Regions from separate parts of the Streptomyces sp. NPDC014734 genome, predicted to be linked through region 2. Evidence: riboswitches for the same ligand, from Rfam matches in the RefSeq annotation. Region 2 holds a riboswitch; the other holds the start of a gene.
What was found. Region 2 has a riboswitch for S-adenosylmethionine ahead of ACF1CT_RS16080 (aminotransferase class V-fold PLP-dependent enzyme). Riboswitches for the same ligand answer to the same signal wherever they lie in the genome.

Region 1: it holds a riboswitch for S-adenosylmethionine, as region 2 does, so the genes downstream of both, thrC (threonine synthase) here and ACF1CT_RS16080 (aminotransferase class V-fold PLP-dependent enzyme) in region 2, are expected to answer to the same signal.

The regions. Positions count from the first base shown of each region.
Region 1 covers NZ_JBIBYN010000019.1:169,398-177,418, forward strand. The annotation lists gene ACF1CT_RS27145 (KGGVGR-motif variant AAA ATPase) at 1-1,244, shown strand, start outside; gene ACF1CT_RS27150 (trehalose-6-phosphate synthase) at 1,309-2,721, opposite strand; gene ACF1CT_RS27155 (glucosyl-3-phosphoglycerate synthase) at 2,899-3,921, opposite strand; SAM riboswitch class I at 4,076-4,203, shown strand; gene thrC (threonine synthase) at 4,222-5,529, shown strand; gene ACF1CT_RS27165 (MoaD/ThiS family protein) at 5,560-5,838, shown strand; gene ACF1CT_RS27170 (cold-shock protein) at 6,331-6,537, shown strand; gene groL (chaperonin GroEL) at 6,918-8,021, shown strand, end outside.
Region 2 covers NZ_JBIBYN010000008.1:262,947-270,967, forward strand. The annotation lists gene ACF1CT_RS16070 (rhomboid family intramembrane serine protease) at 1-388, shown strand, start outside; gene ACF1CT_RS16075 (Lrp/AsnC family transcriptional regulator) at 385-666, shown strand; gene ACF1CT_RS16080 (aminotransferase class V-fold PLP-dependent enzyme) at 737-2,113, opposite strand; SAM riboswitch class IV at 2,287-2,404, opposite strand; gene trpD (anthranilate phosphoribosyltransferase) at 2,488-3,552, opposite strand; gene ACF1CT_RS16090 (cytochrome bc complex cytochrome b subunit) at 3,678-5,327, opposite strand; gene ACF1CT_RS16095 (Rieske 2Fe-2S domain-containing protein) at 5,324-6,376, opposite strand; gene ACF1CT_RS16100 (c-type cytochrome) at 6,373-7,182, opposite strand; gene ACF1CT_RS16105 (heme-copper oxidase subunit III) at 7,245-7,865, opposite strand.

The sequences.
Region 1 (8,021 bases), on a different contig from region 2:
ACCACCGTACGAGTCTGCCGGTGGCGGTCGTCGTCGGCGCGAAGGGCTCGGGGAAGACCTTCACCTACGCACGGCTGTGCGCGGCGGGACGCTGGGCCGCCTTCGCCGAACACGCGCAGGAGTCGGTCCAGGCCGACGCACCGGTGGTCCCCGTCCTCGACCCGGGAAACATGGACCAGTACGGTTCCGGATCCTCGTCCGAGGGGCCGCAGACACTGAGGGACCGCGCGGCCGGGGGACAGGGCGCACGACCGGACGACATCCGCTCGCTCCTCCAGGACGCGTTGGACAGCGAGCGCCGGGAGGACCAGCGGTTCTGGCGTGCGACCTGGCTGCGATGCATGGCCGTGGCGGCCGACGGGCCCCACGCGCTGGAAGCGGACGCCGAGAACGTGCTGATGCGCCGCAACCTGTCGAACCCTGTTCTCTTCGTGTTCGACGGGCTGGAGGACTTCTTCCAGGACCTCGAATCCGACGCGCAGGCCAAGCGCATCGCGCTGCGCACGCTGTTCACGGATGTGCCGGACTGGTTCCGCATGATGCGTGCCCGGCGACTGGGACTGGTGATCTTTGCCCGCAAGGACCTGGTCCGCTACTCGCTGCGTCAGAACGTCGGTCAGTTCCTCGACCGGTACGACCCGTACGAACTGCGTTGGGACGCGCACGAGGCCCTGCGTCTCGCCCTCTGGGTGGCGACGACGGCCGACGCGGTCCACCGGCCGGAGGAGGAACTGGCCCTGATGGCTCCGGACACGGTGACGCAGGCCCTGATTCCGGTCTGGGGCGCGAAACTCGGCCGGGACAACTCACGGGAGGCGTGGACCGAACGGTGGGTTCCCGCCGCTCTCGCCGACTTCAACGAGCAAGTGCAGGCCCGTGACGTCGTTCGCTTCCTCCGGGACGCGGCGGAACTGTCCGTGAACGACGAGGACTGGCAGGACCGGCTGCTCAGTCCGTCAGCACTGCGCTCGGCGCTGGTGCGGGGCAGCACCGAGAAGCTGAAGGAGCTGCAACAGGAGAACCCGAGCCTCGGGAATCTGCTGCGGTCGGTCGGTTCCAGGGCCGACGAAGTGATGATGCCCTTCGAGGCGGAGGCCGTGGGTCTCGACGCCAACGACATCGTGACGCTGGAGGAGGCCGGGGCCCTGGCCAGGGACAACGACGGGCGCTACCGCCTGCCGGAGATCTACCGGCACGCACTCGGTTTCCGGACCAAGGGACGGGCCCGGGTGGTGCGGGGCTGAGAGCCTGCCGGGAGCCCCTGACCGGCGTGTCAGCCCCGTTCGCGTCAGGCCCGTGGGCGCCGAGTCAGTCCCGCAGCGCGTCCAATTGGTCCAGGAACCACTGCTGCGGCGGCAGCGCGACCGCCGCCGCGGCCAGGCGTTCGGTGCGCGCGGACCGTTCGTCGTCCGCCATCGTCAGCGCCTCGTGCAGCGCCTGCGCCGTCGCTGACACGTCGTACGGGTTCACCACGACCGCGTCGCTGCCCAGCTCCTCGTACGCGCCCGCCTCCCGGGACAGCACCAGGGCGCAGCCGCGGTCCGAGACGACCGGGACCTCCTTGGCGACCAGGTTCATGCCGTCGCGGATCGGGTTGACGAGGGCCACGTCGGCCAGCCGGTACGCGGCCAGCGAGCGGGCGAAGTCGTCCTTGACGTGCAGGACGACGGGGGTCCAGGTGGCCGTGCCGTACGCCTCGTTGATGTCGGCGGCGACCCGCCGGACCTCGGCGGTGTAGTCGCGGTATACGGCGAGGTCCTGCCGGGACGGGTAGGCGAAGGCGACGTGGACGACCCGTTCGCGCCATTCGGGCCGCTCGTCGAGGAGTGCGCGGTACGCGAACAGGCCGCGCACGATGTTCTTGGACAGTTCCGTCCGGTCCACCCGGACGATCGTCCTCCGCCCGGGGCCGATCTGCTCGCGCAGCGCCGCCAGTCGCTCGTCCACGTCCGCCTCGTGCGCGCGTCTGCGCAGGAAGCCCGCGTCCGCGCCGAGCCCGTGCACCCCGATCCGGGTGTCCCCGGTGCCGCCCAGGATCTCCGCGCAGCAGCCGGTGAAGGCGTCCGCCCAGCGACGGGTGAGGAAGGCGGCCCGGTCGGCACCCAGGATGCCGCGCAGCAACTGTTCGGCGATGTCGTCGGGGAGCAGGCGGAAGTAGTCGACGGGCGCCCACGGGGTGTGCGAGAAGTGGCCGATGCGCAGGTCGGGGCGGAGCGCCCGGAGCATGCCGGGCACCAGGGCCAGGTGGTAGTCCTGCACCAGGACCGCCGCCCCCTGCCCGGCCTCCTCGGCGAGCGCCTCGGCGAAGGCCCGGTTGTACGTCTCGAACGACGCCCACTGCCGCCGGAACTCCGCGTCGAAGACCGGCTCCAGCGGGGTCTGGTAGAGCATGTGGTGGACGAACCAGAGCACCGAGTTCGCGATCCCGTTGTACGCGTCCGCGTGGACGGCGGCGTCGATGTCGAGCATCCGCACGCCCGGCTCGCCGACCCCGCGCCGGACCGCCTCCCGGTCCCCGTCGCCGAGCGCCGCGCACACCCAGAGCTTGTCGTCGACCGCGCTCAGCCCGGAGACGAGCCCGCCCCCGCCGCGCCTGGTGTCGAGCGAACCGTCCGTGGTGAGGGTGTACGACACCGGGCCGCGGTTGGAGGCGACGAGGACCTGCGCGGAGGACCGGGTCCGGGGCCGGGCGGCGGGCTGGGCTGCGTGCTCGGAGACCATGTTGCGGAATCTAGCCCGATCACGAACCGCCCAAACGTGCGAAGTCCGGCCGGGCCCGGCGGGCCCGGCCCGATGGAGGGCGCCCGACGGGGTCATGCCGTGCGGTGGGCGACGGGGCGGGCTGCGAGACGTGCCACAAGGTGGGCTGCGAGGCGGGCTGCGGGGCTGACGACGAGGTCACGCGGCGTGGCGGGTGAGGTACTCCTCGATCTCGCGCATCGGGGGCCGTTCCTCGGTGTCGACCGGGTGGGTACGCGGCACGAAGCCGTGGTCGCCGCGCTCGAACTGGGTGAGCGAGGGGCGGACCAAATGGCCACGGGACAGCCGGAGTTGGGCGGTCCGGTAGATCGCGGCGGCCATCCGGCCGAGCGCCTGGCCGTCCTGGTGGCGGTGCCTGCGCACCCCCACGTCGACCTGGGCGAGCGCGTCGAGGCCCACCGTGTGCAGGGCGTCGACGAGAAGGCCCAGCTCCACCCCGTACCCGACGGGGAAGGGCAACTGTTCGAGCAGGGAGCGGCGGGCGGCGTACTCGCCGCCGAGCGGCTGGACGAAACCGGCGAGCCGCGGCCAGTGCAGATTGAGCAGCGGGCGGGCCACCAGTTCGGTGACGCGGCCCCCCTGGGCGGCGGCCCGGCTGGTGGTGAGATCGGAAGCGCCACCGGGGGCGCCCCGGGAGACGCCTTCGGAAACGGCTTCGGGAGCGTCGCCGAACGGCCGGTCGTACATCGCCTTGACGAACTGCACGTCCGGTTCGGTCAGCAGTGGGCCGACGATGCCGGAGACGAAGTCCGCCGAGAAGTCCCTCAGGTCGGCGTCGACGAAGCAGACGATGTCCCCGCCGGTCACCAGCAGTGACCGCCACAGCACCTCGCCCTTGCCGGGCACGGCGGGTATGCGCGGGAGTATGTCGTCCCGGTGGACCACCCGGGCCCCGGCCTCCCGGGCCACCTTCGAGGTGTTGTCCGTGGAGCCGGAGTCGATGACCACGAGTTCGTCGACCAGCCGTACCCTCTCCATCAGCTCGCGCCGGATCGTCGTGACGATCTCGCCGACGGTCGCCTCCTCGTTCAGCGCAGGCAGGACGACACTCACGCTCCCGCGTCGCGGGTCCTTCGCCTTGGCCGCCAGGAGGCGTTCCAGCGGGCGGTCGGCGGCTGACCAGGAACGCCTGGTCAGCCAGCGTTCGGCCTCTTCCAGCACGGTCGATACTCCCTGTATGTGATCCATCTCGCGGTTCGGACGACTATCTCAACAGTCCGGGGCTTCGGTTAGAGTCTTGAACAACGCGGACGACCGTCGCATGTCGGGGTCGGTCCGCCGACAAATGCCTGGACCATGTGTTCCAGTGCCACAGCGCTCATCCAGAGGGACTGAGGGAACGGCCCGTTGAAGTCCCGGCAACCCTCCTGCCGACCGCGAGGTCACGGTGGGGAAGGTGCCAATTCCGTCTTGCGGCGAAACGCGTCGCAAGGAAGATGAGGAGAAAGGGCCTCCGCCATCATGGCCGTGCAGACTGCCGCAGCAGACACCGCTTCTTCCGCCGGTGCCTCCCCCGTCGACCTGGGCCCCGCCGCGGCGCTTTCCTGCCGCGAATGCGGCGAGCGATTCGAACTCGGCCCCATTTTCGCCTGCGCGTCCTGTTTCGGGCCGCTCGAAGTGGCGTACGACCTGCCGACCGGTTCCCCCGAGGAGCTGAGGAAGCGCATCGAGGCCGGACCGAACACCATCTGGCGCTACGCGCCGCTGCTGCCGGTCCCCGCCGACGTCGCGGACAAGCCCAACATCAACCCCGGCTTCACCAAGCTGGTCAAGGCCGACAACCTGGCCCGTGAGCTGGGTGTCACCGGTGGCCTGTACGTCAAGGACGACTCCGGCAACCCGACGCACTCCTTCAAGGACCGCGTCGTCGCCATCGCCGTCGAGGCCGCCCGCGCCTTCGGCTTCACCACCCTCTCCTGCTCCTCCACCGGCAACCTCGCCGGTGCGGTGGGTGCCGCCGCGGCCCGCGCCGGCTTCCGCTCCTGCGTGTTCATCCCGCACGACCTGGAACAGGGCAAGGTCGTCATGGCCGCGGTGTACGGCGGTGAGCTGGTCGGCATCGAGGGCAACTACGACGACGTCAACCGCTTCTGCTCGGAGCTCATCGGCGACCCGCTCGGCGAGGGCTGGGGCTTCGTCAACGTCAACCTCCGCCCGTACTACGGCGAGGGCTCCAAGACCCTGGCGTACGAGATCTGCGAGCAGCTCGGCTGGCGGCTGCCCGACCAGATCGTCATCCCGATCGCGTCCGGCTCCCAGCTGACGAAGATCGACAAGGGGCTCCAGGAGCTGATCAAGCTGGGCCTGGTCGAGGACAAGCCGTACAAGATCTTCGGCGCCCAGGCCGAGGGCTGCTCCCCGGTCTCCACCGCGTTCAAGGCCGGTCTCGACGTCGTCCGGCCGCAGAAGCCGAACACCATCGCCAAGTCCCTGGCGATCGGCAACCCGGCCGACGGCCCGTACGTCCTGGACATCGCCCGCCGCACCGGCGGCGCCGTCGAGGACGTCGACGACGAGCAGGTCGTCGACGCGATCAAGCTGCTGGCGCGCACCGAGGGCATCTTCGCCGAGACCGCGGGCGGGGTGACGGTCGGCGTGACGAAGAAGCTGATCGAGAACGGTGTGCTCGACCCGTCGCTGACCACCGTCGTCCTCAACACCGGGGACGGCCTCAAGACGCTGGACGCGGTGGCCGCCACCTCGCAGGCGACCGCGACGATCCGCCCGAGCCTGGACGCGTTCCGCGCCGCCGGCCTCGCCTCCGCCTGATCCTCCCGAGACCGAAGAAAGGCATCCGCCATGAGCGTCAAGGTCCGTATCCCCACCATCCTCCGCACCTACACCGGCGGCCGGGCCGAGGTTCCGGCCGACGGCGAGAATCTCTCCCAGGTCATCGCCTCCCTGGAGCAGAACCACCCGGGCATCGCCGCCCGCGTCCTGGACGACCAGGGCAAGCTGCGCCGCTTCGTGAACGTCTACGTCAACGACGACGACGTGCGCTTCGAGAGCGGGCTGGAGACGGCGACGCCGGACGGCGCCGGCATCTCGATCATCCCCGCCGTCGCGGGCGGCTGCTGACGCTCCCGGGCCTTCGTCGGACGACCCTCCGTCCGCCCGCTGCCGGACGGCTGTCAGGCGGCGGGCGGACGGCCGTCGGGCGGTTTCACGGTGTTATCGAATTGCCCCCTCCGGAACAAACGGAGGGGGCAATTCTGCATGGTTGAGCGCGGTAGAGTGTGGGAAGTCCCCCAGCTTCGCGTGCCGCCCGCCCCATGAGATTGCGCCCGGTCACGACAAGAAGTGGCCAATGTGCTCGATCTTCATGTGCCATAAGTCACTTTTGCCCGGCCCGACTTGCCCCGGAACCTTGTGAATCCTTCATATCCGGGCGATCAGTCGTGCCCGGAATTCTCGTCTGATTGACCTGTTGCAGAGGGCAGTTGGGCAGATACATTCAGCCGCGGTCGACGCGTTCCGGCGCACACACACCCTCTCCTGTCGGAGGGTGGGTTCTGACCCGGGTCCGCGAAGTGCGGTCCTGCGCAAGGGCCAGTAATAGGGGAGTTAGGCATGGCTCAGGGCACCGTCAAGTGGTTCAACGCGGAGAAGGGGTACGGCTTCATCGCGGTCGACGGTGGTGCGGATGTTTTCGTCCACTACAGCGCGATCCAGATGGACGGCTACCGCACCCTCGAAGAGGGTCAGCGAGTTGAGTTCGAGATCTCGCAGGGCCAGAAGGGGCCGCAGGCGGACATGGTCAAGCTCGCCGTCGGCTGAGTTCGGCGCGGTCGGCCAACAACGACACCACTCACGCACGGAGGGCCCGTACCCCGGGGACACCCAGGGGTACGGGCCCTCCGCGCGTGCGCCCGCGGCCGGGGCGGTCGGGAGGGGTGTCCGGGGCCGGGAGGAGGAGGGGCGGAGTTCCGTCGTCGGACCGTCGGCCCCGAGCCAACCTTCCCCGAGGACGCTTGCACTCTCGGGGGTCGAGTGCTAATCATTGCGTTAGCACTCTCCAGGTGAGAGTGACAGAACTTGGACCGGGCCGGTGAGGCCCGCAGGTCCGGTGGGGCAAGGAACCACCGGCACGCAGGCCGTCCGTCGCGGGCGCCACTCGGTCCGGAGAAATCCACCCCTGTCCGGGAGGACCACTTCACATGGCCAAGATCATCGCGTTCGACGAGGAGGCCCGGCGCGGTCTCGAGCGCGGCATGAACCAGCTCGCCGACGCCGTCAAGGTCACCCTTGGCCCCAAGGGTCGCAACGTCGTCCTTGAGAAGAAGTGGGGCGCCCCCACGATCACCAACGATGGTGTGTCCATCGCCAAGGAGATCGAGCTGGAGGACCCGTACGAGAAGATCGGTGCGGAGCTGGTCAAGGAGGTCGCCAAGAAGACGGACGACGTCGCCGGCGACGGTACGACCACCGCCACCGTTCTCGCCCAGGCGCTCGTCCGCGAGGGCCTTCGCAACGTCGCCGCGGGTGCCAACCCGATGGCTCTCAAGCGGGGCATCGAGAAGGCCGTCGAGGCCGTCTCCGCCGCCCTCCTGGAGCAGGCCAAGGACGTGGAGACCAAGGAGCAGATCGCTTCCACGGCCTCCATCTCCGCCGCCGACACCCAGATCGGCGAGCTGATCGCCGAGGCCATGGACAAGGTCGGCAAGGAAGGCGTCATCACCGTCGAGGAGTCCCAGACCTTCGGTCTGGAGCTGGAGCTCACCGAGGGTATGCGCTTCGACAAGGGCTACATCTCGGCGTACTTCGCCACCGACATGGAGCGTATGGAGGCGTCGCTCGACGACCCGTACATCCTCATCGTCAACTCGAAGATCAGCAACGTGAAGGACCTCCTTCCGCTGCTGGAGAAGGTCATGCAGTCCGGCAAGCCGCTGCTGATCATCGCCGAGGACGTCGAGGGCGAGGCCCTGTCGACCCTGGTCGTCAACAAGATCCGCGGCACCTTCAAGTCCGTCGCCGTCAAGGCCCCGGGCTTCGGCGACCGCCGCAAGGCCATGCTCGGTGACATCGCCATCCTCACCGGTGGCCAGGTCATCTCCGAGGAGGTCGGCCTCAAGCTGGAGAACGCCGGTCTCGACCTGCTCGGCCGCGCCCGCAAGGTCGTCATCACCAAGGACGAGACGACGATCGTCGACGGCGCCGGTGACAGCGACCAGGTTCAGGGCCGCGTCAACCAGATCCGTGCCGAGATCGAGAACTCCGACTCGGACTACGACCGCGAGAAGCTCCAGGAGCGCCTCGCG
Region 2 (8,021 bases):
GCTCTTCTACGTCGGCTGCGGCTATCTCGCGCTGGTCGCCTACGCGGCGGCGCACGCCGCGTCCGACCAGACGCTCGTCGGCGCGTCGGGCGCCATCTCGGCGGTGCTGGGGGCGTTCCTCTACCTCTTCCCCAGGGCCCGGGTCACCAGCCTGTTCCCGTTCCTCTTCTTCCTGCCGCTGCGCTTCCCCGCCTGGATCGTGCTGATCTTCTGGTTCGCCCTGCAGTGGCTGGCGGTCCGGGGCGCGGGCGACGGAGGGCCGGGCGTGGCCTATCTGGCCCATGTGGCCGGCTTCGCCCTCGGCTTCCTCTACGCGTGGGGACGCTATCGACGTGCCGATAGAGTGAAGGCTCCAGCCGCGGCCACCGAGGGAGACAGCCAACCGTGATCACCGCGATCGTGCTCATCAAGACCAGCGTGGACCGGATTCCCGAGATCGCCGAGGCCATCGCCGCGCTGGACAGCGTCAGCGAGGTCTTCTCCGTCACCGGTACCCACGACCTCATCGCCATGGTCCGGGTGGCCTCGCACGACGACCTGGCCGACGTCATCCCGGGCCGGATCAGCAAGATCCCCGGCGTCGAGGCCACCGACACCCACGTGGCCTTTCGCACCTACTCCCAGCACGACCTGGAGGCGGCCTTCAACATCGGCCTCGACGGCTGAGAAGTCCCGGCTCACGTCATCCGGCGGGGGCGGACCACATCGGTCCGCCCCCGCCGGATGACGTGGGGGGTCAGAGCTGGGCCTCGCCCCGGTCCGGGACGCAGCGGCCGCCCTCGGTGCGGTACTTCCACTGGGCGCCCTCGCTCACCAGCTCCTTGACCGCGCGCACGAACCGCTCGATGTGCTCGTCCGGCGTACCGGCGCCGAAGCTCACCCGGATCGCGTTGAGCGAGAGCTCCCCCGGCTCGGCCTCGGGCGCGCCGCACTCGCCGACCTGCTGCGGGTCGCTGCCCAGCAGGGTGCGGACCAGCGGGTGGGCGCAGAACAGCCCGTCGCGGACCCCGATGCCGTACTCGGCGGAGAGCGCCGCGGCGAAGTGCGAGCTGTTCCAGCCCTCCACCACGAACGAGATGACGCCGACCCGCGGGGCGTCGTCGCCGAACAGCGAGAGCACCCTGACCTCGGGAACGTCCGCGAGACCGGCCCGGACCGCGGCGACGAGGTGCTGCTCCCGGGCGACCAGGTCGTCGAAGCCCGCGTCGGTGAGCGCCTTGCAGGCGGAGGCGATGGAGTACACGCCGATGACGTTGGGGGAACCGGCCTCGTGGCGGGCGGCGGTGGTGTGCCACTCGACGTCCACCCCGCCGTCGGCACGACGGGCGACCTTGCGCGAGGCGCCGCCACCCGCCAGGTACGGCTCGGCGCCCCGGAGCCAGTCGGCCCGGCCCGCGAGCACGCCCGAACCGAACGGCGCGTACAGCTTGTGTCCGGAGAAGGCGACCCAGTCGACATCCAGGCCGGCGATGTCGACGGGGTGGTGCGGGGCGAGCTGCGCCGCGTCCAGCACGATCCGGGCGCCGTGCGCGTGGGCGGCGGCGGCCAGTTCCCTGACCGGCCACAGTTCGCCGGTGACGTTGGAGGCGCCGGTGACGCAGACCAGCGCGGGGCCGTGGGGCTCGCGGTCGGCGAGCGCCCGCTCCAGTGTCCCGACGGCCTGGGCCGGGGTGCGCGGGGCGTTGAGGTACGTCACCCGGGCGTCGCGCCACGGCAGCAACGAGGCGTGGTGCTCGGTCTCGTAGACGAAGACCTGACAGTCGTCGGGGATCACGGCGGCCAGCAGGTTGAGCGAGTCGGTGGTCGAGCGGGTGAAGACCACCTGGTCGTCGGGGCGGCAGCCGAGGAACTCCGCGACCGTCGCCCGGCTGTTCTCGAACAGGTCCGTGGACAGCTGGGAGAGGTACCCGGCGCCGCGGTGGACGCTGCCGTAGTACGGGGCGTACGCGGCAACGTCGTCCCAGACCCGCTGGAGCGCCGGGGCGCTGGCGGCGTAGTCGAGGGCCGCGTAGGCGACTTCACCACCCGTGACCAGCGGAACCGTTACATCCTTGCCCAGAACCGGCAGAGGGGCACAAAGCGACTGGTCGGCGGCAGCGGTGAAGACAGACATGGCGAACTCCCGTAACAGGCAGGCGAATCGCACGCGCCGACGGACATGCGGCGGCGCGGCGTGAAGAGGAAGAGGGTGCGGAGAAGGGCCGGAAAGCCCTATCGCATTCGCGTGCTCACAAGAGACTCCCTAGGGACCAGGACCCCGGGGGTTGGCATTCGTTGATGCCGAGGGGCCCGCGCTTGCCGCGGACCTCGCTGCCCACGGCCTGGTCTTCACCCGGGGCACCCCGCCACGGACGGAGGGTTGCCGGACAGCGGGCCGGGGCCGTAGTCGCTGTCACTCATGACCTGCTCAGCATCTTGCCATACGTCCGTGAACGCGCAAGGCGCGGTCCGCGATGCGGACCGCGCCCCGCGTCACCTTCCTCGCGCTCAGGCGTTGCTGGCCGCCACCCAGCGCTCCAGCGCCGCCCGGGCCGCCCCGGAGTCGATGGACTCGGCCGCCCTCACGACCCCGGCGGCGAGCTGTTCGTCCAGCGTGCCGTCCGTCGGGTCCAGGGCGACCAGGGCCGCCGCGGAGTTGAGCAGCACTGCCTCGCGCACCGGCCCGGGTTCGCCGGCCAGCACCCGTCGGGCCACGTCCGCGTTGTACGAGGCGTCGGCACCGCGCAGCGCCTGTGCCGGGACCAGCTCCAGGCCGATGTCGCGCGGGTCGAACCGCTGCTCGCGCACCGCGCCGTCCCGCACCACCCAGACCCGCGAGGTCGCCGTCGTCGTCAGCTCGTCGAGCCCGTCGTCACCGCGGAAGACGAGCGCCGAATTGCCGCGCGCGGCGAGGACACCGGCCACGATCGGCGCCATCCTCGCGTCGGCCACACCGACGGCCTGGGCGCGGACCCCGGCCGGATTGGTGAGTGGACCCAGGATGTTGAACGTGGTCTGGGCGCCGAGCTCCTTGCGCGCCCGGGCCGCGTACCGCAGCGCGGGGTGGAACTTCACCGCGAAGCAGAAGGTGATGCCCGCTTCCTCGGCGACCTCGACGACGCGCTCGGCGCTGAGCTCCAGGTTGACGCCGAGCTTCTCCAGCACGTCGGAGGAGCCGCTCGCCGAGGAGGAGGCGCGGTTGCCGTGCTTGACGACCTTGGCGCCGGTGCCCGCGATGACGATCGCGGACATCGTGGAGATGTTGACCGTCTTGGCGAGGTCGCCGCCGGTGCCGACGATGTCGACCGTGCGGCCCGGGACGTGAATGGTGCGGGCGTGCTCGTACATGGCGCGCACCAGGCCCGACACCTCCTCGACCGTCTCGCCCTTGGCGCGCAGCGCCACCGCGAAACCGGCGATCTGCACGTCGGTCGCCTCACCGCTCATGATGCGGTCCATCGCCCACGCGGTGTCGTCCGCGCCCAGGTCCTCGCCGCGCAGCAACGGGTTCAGCACGCCGGGCCAGGAACGGTCCGCCACGCTGTCGCCGCCGATCGGGGTCACAACGTTCATGGTCCGCTCCTGGGGTCCACAGCCGGTAAAAGGGGTCGGCTCCCACCCTATCGAGCACCGGGGACAGCGAAGAGCCCCGTCCATCGGATGGACGGGGCTCCTGCTGTGGCGATCAGTTCAGGCGATCAGTGGTGACCGTGGCCGCTGGTGATCTCCTTGTACTCCTCGACGGTGGGCTTGGCGATCTGGCCGTCCTCGCCGAAGTAGCTCCTGCTGAGCCTGGCGCGCAGCTTCTGCAGCGGGGACACCTTGCGCTCGACGCCGTTCTCGTCGACCGTCGGGCCGATCTCGACCGGCTGGTACTGCTCGTGCGCGGTGAGCGTGTGCAGCTTCTCCGGACCGAGCGGCTCGTGGATCTCGACGAACTCACCGTGCGGCAGGCGCTTGATGATGCCGGACTCGCGCCCGTGCAGCACCTTCTCCTTGTCGCGGCGCTGGAGGCCGAGGCAGATCCGCCGGGTGACGATGAACGCGATGACCGGGCCCGCGAAGATGAAGATCCGGATGAACCAGGAAATGGCGTTGATCGACAGGTGGAAGTGCGTGGCCCACAGGTCGTTGCCACCGCCGATGAAGACGATGACGTACTCGGTGATCCAGGCGACGCCGAAGGCGGTCCGGGTCGGGGCGTTGCGCGGGCGGTCCAGCAGGTGGTGCTCGCGCTTGTCACCGGTGACCCAGGACTCGATGAACGGGTAGAGCGCGATGACCGCGAGCACCAGTCCGAAGACCATCAGCGGGATGAACACGCCCAGGACCAGCGTGTGGCCCCAGAGGTTGATCTCCCAGCCGGGCATCACACGGATCAGACCCTCGGCGAAGCCCATGTACCAGTCGGGCTGGGCGCCGGTGGACACCTGGTCCGGCCGGTAGGGGCCGATGGACCAGACGGGGTTGATCGTGGCGATGGCCGAGATGATGGCGATGATGCCGAAGACCAGGAAGAAGAAGCCGCCGGCCTTCGCCATGTACACCGGCATGAGCGGCATGCCGACGACGTTCTTGTTCGTCCGGCCGGGACCGGCGAACTGCGTGTGCTTGTGGTAGAAGACGAGGATCAGGTGCGCCACCACGAGCCCGAGCATGATGCCCGGCAGCAGCAGGATGTGGATCGAGTAGAACCGGGCGACGAAGTCGTGGCCGGGGAACTCTCCGCCGAACAGGAACATCGAGATGTAGGTGCCGACGATCGGCATCGACAGGATCGCGCCCTGGGTGAAGCGGATACCCGTACCGGACAGCAGGTCGTCCGGGAGCGAGTAGCCGGTGAAGCCGGTGAACATGCCCAGCACGAACAGCAGGAAGCCGAACAGCCAGTTGATCTCACGCGGCTTGCGGAACGCGCCCGTGAAGAAGACGCGCATCATGTGCACGAACATGCCGGCCAGGAAGATCAGCGCGGCCCAGTGGTGGATCTGGCGGACCAGGAGACCACCGCGGACGTCGAAGCTGATGTCCAGTGTCGAGGCGTACGCCTGCGACATCTTGATGCCCTGCATCGGCTCGTACGAGCCGTGGTACACGACCTCGTTCATGCTCGGGTGGAAGAACAGCGTCAGGTACACACCCGTGAGGATGATGATGATGAAGCTGTAGAGGCAGATCTCCCCGAGCATGAAGGACCAGTGGTCCGGGAAGATCTTGCGCATGTTGGCCTTGGCCAGGCTGTAGATCCCGAGCCGGCCGTCCGCCCAGTCGGCCACCCGCTCGCCTGCGGGCGCCTTGCGATTGTCCGGCGCGGCTGCGCCGGGTGTGTTCGTGGTCGCAGTACTCATCCGCGCTCCCAGAATGCAGGACCGACGGGCTCATCGAAGTCGCCGAGCGCTTCGAGGTTGCCCTCGCTGTTCACGCCGATCCGCAGCTGCGGAAGGGCGTGACCGGCCGGACCGAAGATGACGCGGGCGCCGTCGGAGAGGTCGAAGGTGGACTGGTGGCACGGGCAGAGCACGTGGTGCGTCTGCTGCTCGTACAGGCTGATCGGGCAGCCGACGTGGGTGCAGATCTTGGAGAAGGCCACGATTCCCTCGTGGGCCCACTCGCGCTCGCGCTTGTCCTTGATGTCGTCCGGCTGGATACGGACGATCATCAGCGCGGCCTTGGCGATCTGGTTCTGGAAGTCCTCCGCCTCCTCCGTCAGGCCCTCGGGCATGGCGAAGGTGAGCGAACCCACGACGACGTCCTCGGGACGCAGCGGCTCCATCGTGTTCATGTTGATGAGCTGCTTGCCCTTGGCCCACAACGTGCTGCGGAGCTTCTTCTCCGGCAGCGGGCCGAGGTCGCGCAGGAGCACCACACCGGAGAGCGGCACCAGGGCCAGCGCGCCGAACATGGTGTTGCGGATCAGCTTGCGCCGACCGAGCGCGGACTCCTGGGCACCGGCCGCGAAGTCCGCGAGGACCTTCGCCTTGACCTCGGGCGTGGCCTCGATGGCGTGCCGGTCGTCGGCGACCTCCACGTCGGACATCAGGGTGCGCGCCCAGTGGACGGCCCCGGCGCCGATCGCGAAGAGCGCCACGCCCAGGGTCAGGCCCAGGGAGAAGTTGAGCGCGCTCACGTGGCCGAACGGCCAGATGTACACGATCTTGTCGACGGGGAAGATGACGTACGAGGCGATGAAGCCGATCGTCGCCAGCATCGACAGCGTGAACATCAGGGCGACGGTGCGCTCGGAGCGCTTCGCGGCCCGCTCGTCGATGTCCTGGATGCGCGGCTTGTGGGCCGGCAGCCCCGGGTCGGCGAACGGGTCGCTCGCGACCTCTACCGCGCCGTGCGCGGTGTCCTGCTCGGTGGGCAGGTTCTCGTCTGGAATCTCTTGGCTACTCATGACTTCTTGGCCTTAGCGGTGTGGGCCGCGACCCAAACGGCGAGTGCGATCAGTGCGCCGAGCCCGAAGATCCAGGCGAACAGGCCTTCGCTGACCGGGCCCAGGCCGCCCAGCGAGAGACCGCCCGGGCTCGGGGTGTCACTGCTGTTCACAGCCTTGACGTAGGCGATGATGTCCCGCTTCTGCTGCTCGGGCATCGTCGTGTCCGGGAAGGACGGCATGTTCTGCGGGCCGGTCTGCATGGCCTCGTAGAGGTGCTTCGGCGTCACGCCCTCAAGGCTGGGCGCGTACTTGCCGTTCGTCAGCGCGCCGCCCTGGCCGGTGAGGTTGTGGCACTGGGCGCAGTTGGTGCGGAACAGTTCGCCGCCCTTGGCGACGTCCGCGCCGGCGGGGTCGTACTGCTGCTTGGTCGGCGTGATCGGGCCGGCGCCGAGGGAGGCGATGTACGCCGCGAGCTGGTCGACCTCGTCCTGGGTGTAGATGGCCTTCTTCTTCGGCACCTGAGCACCCGGCTGCTGCGCCGGCATACGGCCCGAAGCGACCTGGAAGTCGACGGCTGCGGAGCCCACGCCGACCAGGGACGGCCCGTCGGTGGTGCCCTGACCGCCGGTCCCGTGGCAGCTGGCGCAACCGACGGTGTACAGCTTCTTGCCCTCTTCGATGGCGAGGGACTGGGCGGTGTCGTCGGCCTGCGCCTTACTCGCGGGCGCGAACGCGGCGTACAGCCCCCCAGTGGCCGCCAGCGCGAGGAGTAGTACGACGACCGCCGCCAACGGATGGCGTCGTCGTGCGGAGAGCTTTTTCACGGATTACCCCGGTGTCAGGATCTTCTGCGTCGATGCTGGATGTGGTTCGGGTGCGAGCCCGGTTACTTGATCATGTAGATCGTGGCGAACAGGCCGATCCACACGACATCGACGAAGTGCCAGTAGTAGGACACGACGATGGCGGCGGTCGCCTGTTCGTGGGTGAACCTCTTGGCTGCGTATGTCCTGCCCAGAACAAGCAGGAAGGCGATGAGTCCGCCTGTCACGTGCAGCCCGTGGAAGCCGGTCGTCAGGTAGAACACCGAGCCGTACGGGTCGGAGGACAGCGAGAGGCCGTCCTTCTTCACCAGCTCGGTGTACTCGAAGACCTGGCCTCCGATGAAGATCGAACCCATCACGAAAGTGATCACGAACCAGGTGCGGAGCTTCTTCACGTCGCCGCGCTCGGCGGCGAAGACGCCGAGCTGGCACGTGAGGGAGGAGAGCACCAGGATCGTGGTGTTCGTGGCCGAGAACGGGAAGTTCAGGGCCGAGGCCATTTCCTTCCAGTGCTCCGGTCCGGTCACCGATCGCAGGGTGAAGTACATCGCGAAGAGGGCCGCGAAGAACATCAGCTCGGAACTCAGCCAGATGATGGTTCCGACGCTGGTGAGGTTCGGTCGATTGACCGACGGGTGCGCGTGCCCGGTTTCTACTGTCGTTGCTGTCGCCACGACCGACATTATGTCGGTCCCTTATCCCGCCCTCACTCCGGGGGGTGCCGTTCGGTGTGTCAACCGGGTGTGCCTGCCCCGAACAGCCCATGAATCCGCTGTCCGGGGCAGTGCTGACAGGCCATCGGGCGGAGTACGATCCGCGCATCGGTTCATGCCCGGAAA